3 regions of the Labrys sp. ALF-8 genome follow, and region 3 is predicted to be linked to each of the others. Evidence: predicted binding sites of a transcription regulator. Region 3 holds the regulator's gene; each other region holds the start of a gene.
The links. Region 3 encodes PhoB, which activates phosphate uptake and scavenging genes when phosphate is short. Its sites were predicted from a motif close to TGTCATNNANCTGTCAT; they were not measured.
Positions count from the first base shown of each region.

Region 1: the regulator PhoB is predicted to act here: its motif matches at 1,545-1,561, upstream of AC6H34_RS21655 (alkaline phosphatase D family protein).
Region 2: the regulator PhoB is predicted to act here: its motif matches at 1,721-1,737, upstream of AC6H34_RS18755 (glycerophosphodiester phosphodiesterase family protein).

Region 1 is NZ_AP048538.1:387,255-390,534, forward strand. It holds gene AC6H34_RS21655 (alkaline phosphatase D family protein) at 1-1,510, opposite strand, end outside; gene AC6H34_RS21660 (hypothetical protein) at 1,716-3,206, shown strand; gene AC6H34_RS21665 (oxidoreductase) at 3,238-3,280, opposite strand, start outside.
Region 2 is NZ_AP048537.1:4,095,202-4,098,481, forward strand. It holds gene pepN (aminopeptidase N) at 1-1,620, opposite strand, end outside; gene AC6H34_RS18755 (glycerophosphodiester phosphodiesterase family protein) at 1,833-3,200, shown strand.
Region 3 is NZ_AP048537.1:3,209,996-3,213,275, reverse strand. It holds gene pstB (phosphate ABC transporter ATP-binding protein PstB) at 1-50, shown strand, start outside; gene phoU (phosphate signaling complex protein PhoU) at 112-831, shown strand; gene phoB (phosphate regulon transcriptional regulator PhoB) at 846-1,547, shown strand; gene AC6H34_RS14790 (MFS transporter) at 1,668-3,224, opposite strand.

The DNA of each region.
Region 1 (3,280 bases), on a different replicon from region 3:
TCACGCGCGTGTCGGCGGCGATGGCGACATGGCCGAAGAACTGCAGGCCGGCGGCGGGCGAGAGGTTGGCCTTGCCGGCCTCGGGCGCCTTCACATATTTGAGTTCCGGGCCGAACGTCATGTCGAGATCGTTCGGTCCGAAGGTACCGGCATTGAGCGGGCCGGAGACGAATTCCCAGAAGGGATCGAAGTCCTGGAAGACCGCCTTGTCCGGATTGTAGTAGTGGGCGGCGGTGTAGTGGACGTCGGCCGTTAGCCACACCGTGTTCTTCACGCCTGCCGCCTTGATGAAACGCAGGAGATCGGCGAATTCGAGTTCGCGGCCGAGCGGGGCGCCGTTGTTGTTGTTCGAGACCGCCTCGAAGCCCTTCTTGTTGTCGGCATCGTTCCACACGACGAGGGAGAGCGGCATGTCGGCGGCGATCACCTTCCAGGTTGCCCGGGAATTGGCGAGTTCGCGCTTGAGCCAGGCAAGCTGTTCTGCGCCGAGGAAGGCCGCCTCGCCGCCTTCGATCGTCTGGAGGTTGTCGCCGTTTGGCCCGCGATAGGTGCGCATGTCGAGCATGAAGACGTCAAGCAACGGGCCGTAGGGGACCTTGCGATAGACGCGGCGCGGCTCGGCCAGCGTCGTGGCGATCGGCATGTACTCGTGGAAGGCCTGGGCGGCGCGGGAGGCGATCAGTTTGATCGATTTTTCCTTGTAGCGATCGTCATGCGACAGGTCCTTGGAGGAGGACCAGTTGTTCGTCACCTCATGGTCGTCCCACTGGGTGACCACCGGCACCGCGCGGTAGAGCGCCTGGAAATTCTGGTCCATGAGGTTGTATTTGTATTGGCCGCGGAACTCGTCGAGTGTCTCGGCGACCTTCGATTTTTCCGGCGTGACGATGTTCTTCCATACCGTACCGTCAGGCAGCTTGACCTCGCTCTTGATCACGCCGTCGGCATAGATGTTGTCGCCGGAATGGATGAAGAAGTCCGGATCGTGCTTGAGAATGGTGGAGTAGATCTTCATGCCGCCGGCATCGGGATTGATGCCCCAGCCCTGGCCTACCGTATCGCCCGACCACACGAAGGAGACGTTGCGCAGGCCCGCGGGCGCCGACCGCAGATGGCCGATCACCGGCTCGCTCTCGACGTTGATGTCGGCGAGGTTCTGGAAGCGCACGCGATAGAAGATCTCCTGGTCCGATGGCAGGCCCTCCGCCAGGATCTTGGCGGTGTAGTCGGTTTCCGGCGAGGTCGCCACGGCCGGCAGACGGTTCACCGTCTTGAAGCTCTCGGTGGTCGACCACTCGAAGATCGCATTCGCCGGACGATCGGTACGAGACCAGAAAACGGCGCGGCCGCTATGCACGTCGCCTGACTGCAGGCCGCTGGTGACCACCGGCCGATCCGCTGCACGGGACAGACCCGGTATGGCGAAGCTGCTGGCGGCGCCCAGAAGGCCGGTGGTGGCGCTGGTGGTCAGGAACCGGCGTCGGGACAAGGGTTTTTCAAAGATGCGCATCGCGACTCTCCCCGTTTCAAAGCGGGCGGAGTGTTGGACAGCCAGATGACAGCGGCATGTCGCCTCGTTGGATGTTTTATAAATTGCACCAGGGCGGCGATGCGACCACCGCTATGGTCGGCAGGTGCACAAAAATTTCACACACGACCCGTTGGACACATGGCATAGGAGGAATGGGGATCTTTAGCAGCGGATCGAGTTTTTCATGGCTGTTTCGAACATTCGTCATCGCGTAGGGCGCGCAAGGCGCGGCCTTGTGCCGGCCGCCGCCCTGGCAGGTCTTTTCCTGGCAGCGCCTGCTCACGCGGCTACCGCAACGCCCGCTGGCGCCAAGGCGATCACCGACGGCTTCGCGCGCTATTTCGGTCGGAAGCTGGTGGACCGAGGCGTGATTACAGTGACGCCGAAGGGCGACCACTACGATCTCACCTATGCGCTCGATGGCGCAAAGCTGGGCCTGCCCGCAGATGGACCTCAATTCCAGTTCGGCCCGGTCACGGTGCAACTGACGCAGAAGGATGACGGCAGTTATGCCTTTACGGCCGGCCATCCTTCCATCGACGTGACCTTCAAGTCGCCGAAGGGCGCTGAACCCCTGGAGTTCGCCGAACATCTCAAGAATTGCAGCGGCAGTGGCGTGTTAGATTTCAAGAGCATGCCTTTCGGCAACCAGGCCATGGCGTGCGAAAGCGTGACCGTGGCCATGCGTTCGTCGGTCGAGGATGTCGATGCCTCCATGGGCAAGCTCACCTATGTGAGCAATGCAAAGCCCGGCGATGATGGCGTCGTAGACGTGGCGATGACGTGGGAAGCGGTCGATCTGGTCGAAACCGTAACCGTCAAGGATCCGCGCAACCCCATGCCGCCCATCGCTATCCGGTCTGATCGGATACACCAGGAGGCGACGATTGCCGGTTTCCACAATATTCGTCTCCTGGATGTACTGGCGTTCTTCGCCGAGCATGACTTCGCCGTCGGTTCGGCCTATCGCGCAGAAGCGCAGGCAAAGTTGAAGGCTGCCCTGCCGATCTGGCAGGGCCTGAAGGGGGACATCACCTATTCCAACCTCAGCGTCGGCACGCCCAAGGGTATCGTCAAGGTCGCCTCCGTCGATAGCCAGACGGTCAGCACCGGCGCTGTTAAGAGCGCCGAAGTCGGCATGAATACGAGCTTCTCCGGGCTCGAACTGCCGGATGGCATGGTGCCCGACTGGGCCGCGCCCCTGGTGCCGAAGAGCGGCGTCGTCAATCTCAAGCTGACAGGCGCTGATTTCGATACCATGGCCAACCAGCTCATCGAGACCTTCGTCGTTCCGAAAGGCGAGGTGAAACCCGACGCTCTCAAGTCTGCATTCCTGGCTTCATTCCTGGGCGCCTCTCCGCATCTTGCCTTCGAGCAGAGCGTCACTGCCCCGGCCTTCGATCTGAAGGGGCAGGGGGAGACAAGCCTGGTGCCATCCCAGCAGGGCAAGGCCAGCGTTTCGGCGTCCAGCCTCGATGGTGTGATGACCGCCTTCACCAATGCCGCCTCCACCATGCCGAATGCGCAGCAGGGTGTGATGGGCATCGCTTTCCTGAAGGGGCTTGCCAAGACCGGCCCGGATGGTCGCCTCACCTGGGACATCGGGTTCGACAGTGCCAGCAAGACTGTCACCGTGAACGGCCAGTCCTTCGGACCCGGCGCGAAGAAACCCTAGGCTGCAGGCCTGTCGCCCGATCGCGGATCGATCAATCCACGATCCGCGTTTCGAGACCCAGGCTCTCCCAGGCC
Region 2 (3,280 bases), 890 kb from region 3:
GCCGCGCAGCAGCGACGGTACGGGTTTCTCGGCGACATCGCTGAAGACATAGCGCTGTTCCGATTCCGCGAGCGCCACCAGCCCGTCAAACGGCCTGCCGTCCAGGCTTGCCGACAAGTCCCCCTGCGTACCGACGAGGCCAAGCCGGATGGGAAACAGCATCGGCTGCTTGTGCGCCTGGCCGGGTGTCGGCGGCAGGATCTGGCTGAGGGTGAGCGCGTAGGTCCGAGCCGCTTCGTCCCAGACACCTTCCGCCCTGACTTCGGGTGTGCCGGATTGACGGTACCAGAGCATGAACTGGCCTAGGTCCCGCCCGCTGACATCGGCGAAGCAGGCTATGAAGTCCTCGATGGTGACGGCTTGGCCGTCATGCCGCTCGAAATAGAGATCCATGCCCTTGAAAAAGGCTTCGTCACCAATCAGCGTCTTGAGCATGCGCACGACCTCGGCGCCCTTCTCATAGACGGTAGCAGTATAGAAGTTATTGATTTCATTGTATATTTCCGGTCGGACTGGATGAGCGAGCGGGCCGCCGTCCTCTGAGAACTGTTGGCTGCGCAGCGTCTTCACGTCGTTGATGCGCTTGACCGGGCGCGAACGCTGGTCCGACGAGAATTCCTGGTCGCGGAAGACCGTGAGGCCTTCCTTGAGGCAGAGCTGGAACCAGTCGCGGCAGGTGATGCGGTTGCCCGTCCAATTATGGAAATACTCGTGGGCGATGATCGCCTCGATATTGGCGTAGTCTTGGTCGGTGGCGGTTTCGGGAAGCGCCAGCACATATTTGTCGTTGAAGACGTTGAGGCCCTTGTTCTCCATGGCGCCCATGTTGAAGTCAGACACCGCCACGATCATGAAGATGTCGAGATCATATTCGCGGCCAAAGACTTGCTCGTCCCAGCGCATGGAACGCTTGAGCGCGTCCATGGCATAGGTGCAGCGGTTTTCCTTGCCGTGCTCGACATAGATCTCGAGGGTCACGCGCCGTCCCGAGGCCGTCTCGAAGTGATCGCGCACCACGGCGAGGTCGCCCGCGACCATGGCGAAGAGATAGGAGGGCTTGGGGAAGGGATCATGCCAGACGGCAAAATGCCGGCCATGGCCGAGCATGCCTTCCTCGATCTTGTTGCCGTTGGCGAGGAGCGCCGGGGCTTCCTGGTAGGAAGCCTCGATGCGGGTGGTGTAGACCGAAAGCACGTCGGGCCTGTCGAGGAAGTAGGTGATGCGGCGAAAGCCCTCCGCCTCGCACTGCGTGCAATAGGCGGAATTCGAGCGGTAGAGCCCCATGAGCTGGGTGTTGGCGGAGGGGTCGAGCCGGGTTTCGATGGTGAGGGTGAAGCTGCCCTTCGGCACATGGTGCAGCGTGAAGGACTGGGGAAGGGCCATGTAGGCCTTTGCCTGCAGCGGTACGCCGTCGAGCCAGGCTTCCACGAAGACGAGGCTATCGCCATCGAACTTGAGAGGGCCCGTATCCTGGCTCGCCGGATTGCGGCTTACCGCCAGCGTCGAGACGATGCGCGTCTGCGTCCGGTCGAGATTGATGTCGAGATGCACCGTCTCGATGAGGAAGGCGGGAACTCGGTAGTCGGCGAGGCGAACGGGTTCCAGCGCAGTTTCCGACATGGGAGTGTCATTCCGGTAAAACAGGCGCGGATTCGCGCCGGGAGGGCGCCTCTATCATGCCGGAGGCGGGGCGCAAACCGCAACCCCTCGGCACCTCGACCGTCATCCCCGTGTCAGACATCCGCCATCCCGCCGTTAGAGAGCCGCGCCATGAAAGGGGAGCGGGCTCGGGGGCCTTGCAGATATCTGGCTTCAGACGGCGGAGACACAGGATGACGACCGGATTAAACAGAATGCTTCACGGCCTGCTGGGCGCCACGGCGCTGGTGGCAGGCCTCGCCGGGCACGCGTTCGCGCAGGATGCCAAGCCTTTCCAGACGCTGGACGGCAAGCCACCCCTGGTGATCGGCCATCGCGGCCTGCCCGGCCTGATGCCGGAGGAAACACAGGCGTCCTACGAGATGGCTTCCGCCGTTGGCACCGACGCCTTCGAGGAGGATCTCCACCTCACCAAGGATTGCGTGCTGGTCGCCCGCCACAATCCCTGGCTCAGCGACAATACCAATGTGGCCGAGATCGCCCGTGCCAATCCCGAGGTCGCGGCCCGCAAGCGCACCGTGCCCGGCGTGATGGTCAAGGTGAAATGGGCCCAGACGCCGGCGAGCGGACCCTCTGAATACCTGTCCGACCTCACCAATCCCGATGATCCCAAATCGGTGTTGAAATCGCTGATTGTCGATGGTGAGGATCATACAAACGATTGGTCGATCACCGATTTCACCATGGCCGAGCTGAAGACGCTGATCGCCGGTACGACCTATGACGCCGCTGCGGAGAGGCCGAAGATCTTCAACGGCAAGTTTCCGATCCTGAGCTTCCAGGAGATCATCGATCTCGCCAAGGAGAAGTCGCGGGAAACGGGGCGCGCGATCGCGGTTTATCCCGAATCCAAGAATCCGACCTGGAACGACGAACAGGCCATCGCCAATGGCTGCGGCGTGCCGGGCAGCCATCCCCTCGAGGACGCGATGATCAGGATCATCGAGAAGAACGGCCTCAATTCGAAGGATGCGCCCATCTACGTGCAGAGCTTCGAGCCCGGCAGCCTCAAATACATGCGCGAGCATGGGCTGAAGACCAAGGTCGTGCAACTGATCGACGGCTACGACGTCGACTTCAAGACCGGCGCAACGGTTTACAACGAGATCACGGACAGCCGCCCCTATGACTGGACGGTGGCCGGTGACCCGCGCTGGTTCGATGCGATGCTCACGCCTGCCGGTCTGGCCGAAATCAAGACCTACGCCGATGGCATCGGCCCCTGGAAACCGCAGATCGTGCCGTTGCAGATTTCACCCTGGCCGGAAAAGAACGCCGACGGCACGCCATTCGCCGGCTCGACCACCAAGGCGAGCATCGATACGCCGACCAGCCTCGTGGCCGATGCCCACAAGGCCGGGCTCTTCGTGCACGTCTTCACTTTCCGCAACGAGCCGAAATACCTGGCCGCGAGCTACAAGGGTGATCCGACCCAGGAATACCTGACCTTCTTCCGCCTCGGCGTGGACGGCGTGTTCACCGACTTCAGCAACACGGGCTATATCGCGCGGCTGGCTTATCTGCGCGAGCTTGGGCGGTAAGAAGAGCGGGCGGCCAAGCTCCCATCGCATGCAGGGCGGCGCCGGGGAGACGGCGCCGCTCCCTGCAAAGACAGCAGGCG
Region 3 (3,280 bases):
ACCCGAATGACACCCGCACGCAGGATTACATCACCGGCCGTTTCGGCTGATCCGCAAGCAGGTATTCAGGCCGCCGCACAGGCGGCGGCGACAAGGAATTTGGAGAGCGGCATGTCCGATCACATCGTTACCTCCTTCGATCAGGAATTGCGCGAACTGCGCAACATGATCGCCGAAATGGGCGGCCTGGCCGAGAAGAGTGTCGCAGACAGCGTCGAGGCGCTGCTCAAGCGGGACTCTCAGCGCGCCAAGTCGGTCATCGAACTCGACAACACCATCGACCGGCTTCAGCGCCAGGTCGAGGAGAGGGCCATCCTGATCATCGCCAAGCGCCAGCCGCTGGCGCTCGACCTGCGCGAGATCGTCTCGGCCTTGCGCGTGGCCAACGACCTCGAGCGTATCGGTGACCTTGGCAAGAACGTCGCCAAGCGCGTCATCGCCATCCAGGGACACGTGCAGTCCAACCAGCTCTTCGGTGGCTTCGACCACATGGCCGATCTCGTGCTCGAGCAGCTCAAGCAGGTGCTCGATGCCTTTGCCCAGCGCAATGTCGAGGAGGCGCTCGCAGTCTGGAATTCGGACGGCGAGATCGATGCCATGTACACCTCGCTGTTCCGCGAACTCCTGACCTACATGATGGAGGATCCGCGCAACATCGGCTTCTGCACCCACCTGCTCTTCTGCGCCAAGAATATCGAGCGCATCGGAGACCACGCCACCAACATCGCCGAGACGGTGCACTATCTGGTGACCGGGGAGTCGCCCGCCGGCGAACGACCGAAGGCGGATACCAGCACCTCCCTTGTCGACCTCCCCGTGCCGGCTAAGTAACAGAGGGATCGGCCATGCCTCCCAAGGTTCTGATCGTCGAGGACGAAGAAGCCCTCACGCTCCTGCTGCGCTACAACCTCGAAGCCGAAGGCTATGAGGTCGACAGCGTGTCGCGGGGCGACGATGCCGAGATCCGCCTGCGCGAAAGCGTTCCCGATCTCGTGCTGCTGGACTGGATGCTGCCTGGCCTGTCAGGCATCGAGCTTTGCCGCCGCATCCGCATGCGGCCGGAGACCGAGAGGCTGCCGGTGATCATGCTGACGGCGCGTGGAGAGGAGACGGAGCGGGTGCGTGGCCTCGCCACCGGCGCGGACGACTATGTGGTCAAGCCCTTCTCCGTGCCCGAGCTTTCCGCGCGCGTGCGGGCCCTGCTGCGCCGCGCCAAGCCCGAGCATGTCTCCTCCCTGCTCAAGGCCGGCGACATCTCGCTCGACCGCGAGACCAAGCGGGTCCATCGCGGCAATCGCGAAATCCGCCTCGGACCGACGGAATTCCGCCTGCTGGAGTTCCTGATGCAGGCGCCTGGCCGGGTCTTTGCCCGCGAGCAACTGCTCGACAGCGTCTGGGGCCGCGACGTCTATATCGACGAGCGCACCGTGGACGTGCATGTTGGCCGCTTGCGCAAGGCCATGAACCGTACCCGGGAAATCGATCCCATCCGCACCGTTCGCGGTGCCGGCTACTCCTTTGACGAGACCTTCTCCAAGCAGGGCTGAGCCGGCGCGCGCGAATATCGCGATATCTGCCCGGAGACTCTATGCCGAGAAGGGCGCACCCCAGGGGTTGCGCCCTTCTCGTTGCCGTACGGTTTCGGAGGGAGATCTTCCCGGGGACGGTCAGCAAGCCTCTTCCATGGGGCAGCCCAGCGCGGCGGCATGTCGCCGTCGCCCGAAGATCACGAAGCTCGTTGCCGCCAGCGCCCATACCCCCAGCGCGCCATAAAGCATCACCAGACCGAACCCATGCATGAGCGCAGCGTGCACGGCCGCGTCCGTCGGTACGGCAGATGACAGTCCCGGCATGCCCTGCCGGAGCGAGTCGAGATTTCCGGCGGCAATGGTCTCTGCCAGCAGGCGCAGTTGCGTGCCCTCGATCACTCCAGGCAGGGCGTCCGCCAGAGAAGAGGCGACACCCGCCACCAGGATCACGCCCATCAGGGCGATATTGATGGCCAGGGTGATCAGCCTGGCGCTGACATCGATGCCGGACGCCATGCCCGTGCGATGCATGGAAACGGAGCCCGTCGTGGTGTTGGTCACCGGCGTGTTTGTAAGGCCGAGTCCGCTGCCGGCGACAATGCAGCCCGGGAGCATCGTCAGCCAGTTGGCATGATCGAGAGCGGTGCCAAGCATCATCAGGATGAAGCCCAGCCCGATCACGAAAAGCCCCCCTGGAATGACCACGCGGGCCTGGTAGCGCAGCATGAGACGCTCGGCCAGCGGCGGTACGAAGAGGGTCGGCAGCGTATAGGCCAGCAGGGCCGCTCCGGCGGCCACGGTGTCGTATCCCAATCCTGCCTGGAAATAGATCGGCAGGTAGATGATGAAAGGCCAGAAGCTGAAGTTCATGCCGATGGAGCCCATGATCGCGCCGGAGAAGTTCCTGATCCTGAAGACGGAAAAATCGAACATCGGGCGTGCGCTCATCCGCTCGACCAGGATGAAGAGCAGGAAGCTTATCGCTGCCGCAGCCAGGATGAGGAGGGCGGCGAGGCTGGTGAAGCCGAGGTCAGGCCCCTGCGTGATGAAGTAGGCCAGGCCGAACACGGCCACCGACAAGGTGACGATGCCGAGGATGTCGAGCCTCTCGGCCTGGGGATCGCGTGATTCCCGGACGCCCACTAGGGCCAGGGCCAGAGTGAGGACGGTCAGCGGCACATGCACCAGGAACACCCACTGCCAGGTCGCCAATGCTACGATCACCGCGCCGATGATGGGACCGAAGCCCAATCCTATACCCAGTACGATCCCCCACATCGCGAAGGCCATGCTGCGCTCACGTCCGGCCTGAAACTGATGCGAAAGGATGGCCGTGAGGCAGATCAGCATGGCGCCGCCGCCCATTCCCTGCAGGAACCGGCTGGCGATCAAGAGGGGCGCGCTAGGTGCAAGGCCGCAGATCAGCGAGGCGACGCCGAACAGGATGAGGCTGAGGATGAACACCAGCCGCCGGCCATAACGGTCGGCCAGCGTTCCAGTCGCCATCAGCACGGTCGTGCAGGCGATTGTATAGGCATTCATGATCCACTGCATGCCCTTGAAGTCGCCATGCAGCACCTTCTCGAGAACGGGAAGGATCACCGGCACGCTGGAGATCTCCAGGGAAAACATCAGCGCGGCCAGACAGAGCGCGGCAAGCGCGATGCGATTGCGCGGGACGCTGGAGACCGCCATCACCTCTCGCTCCCCATTGAAGGGATGGCCAGCAGCGGCGATGGCCTGGAAATCCC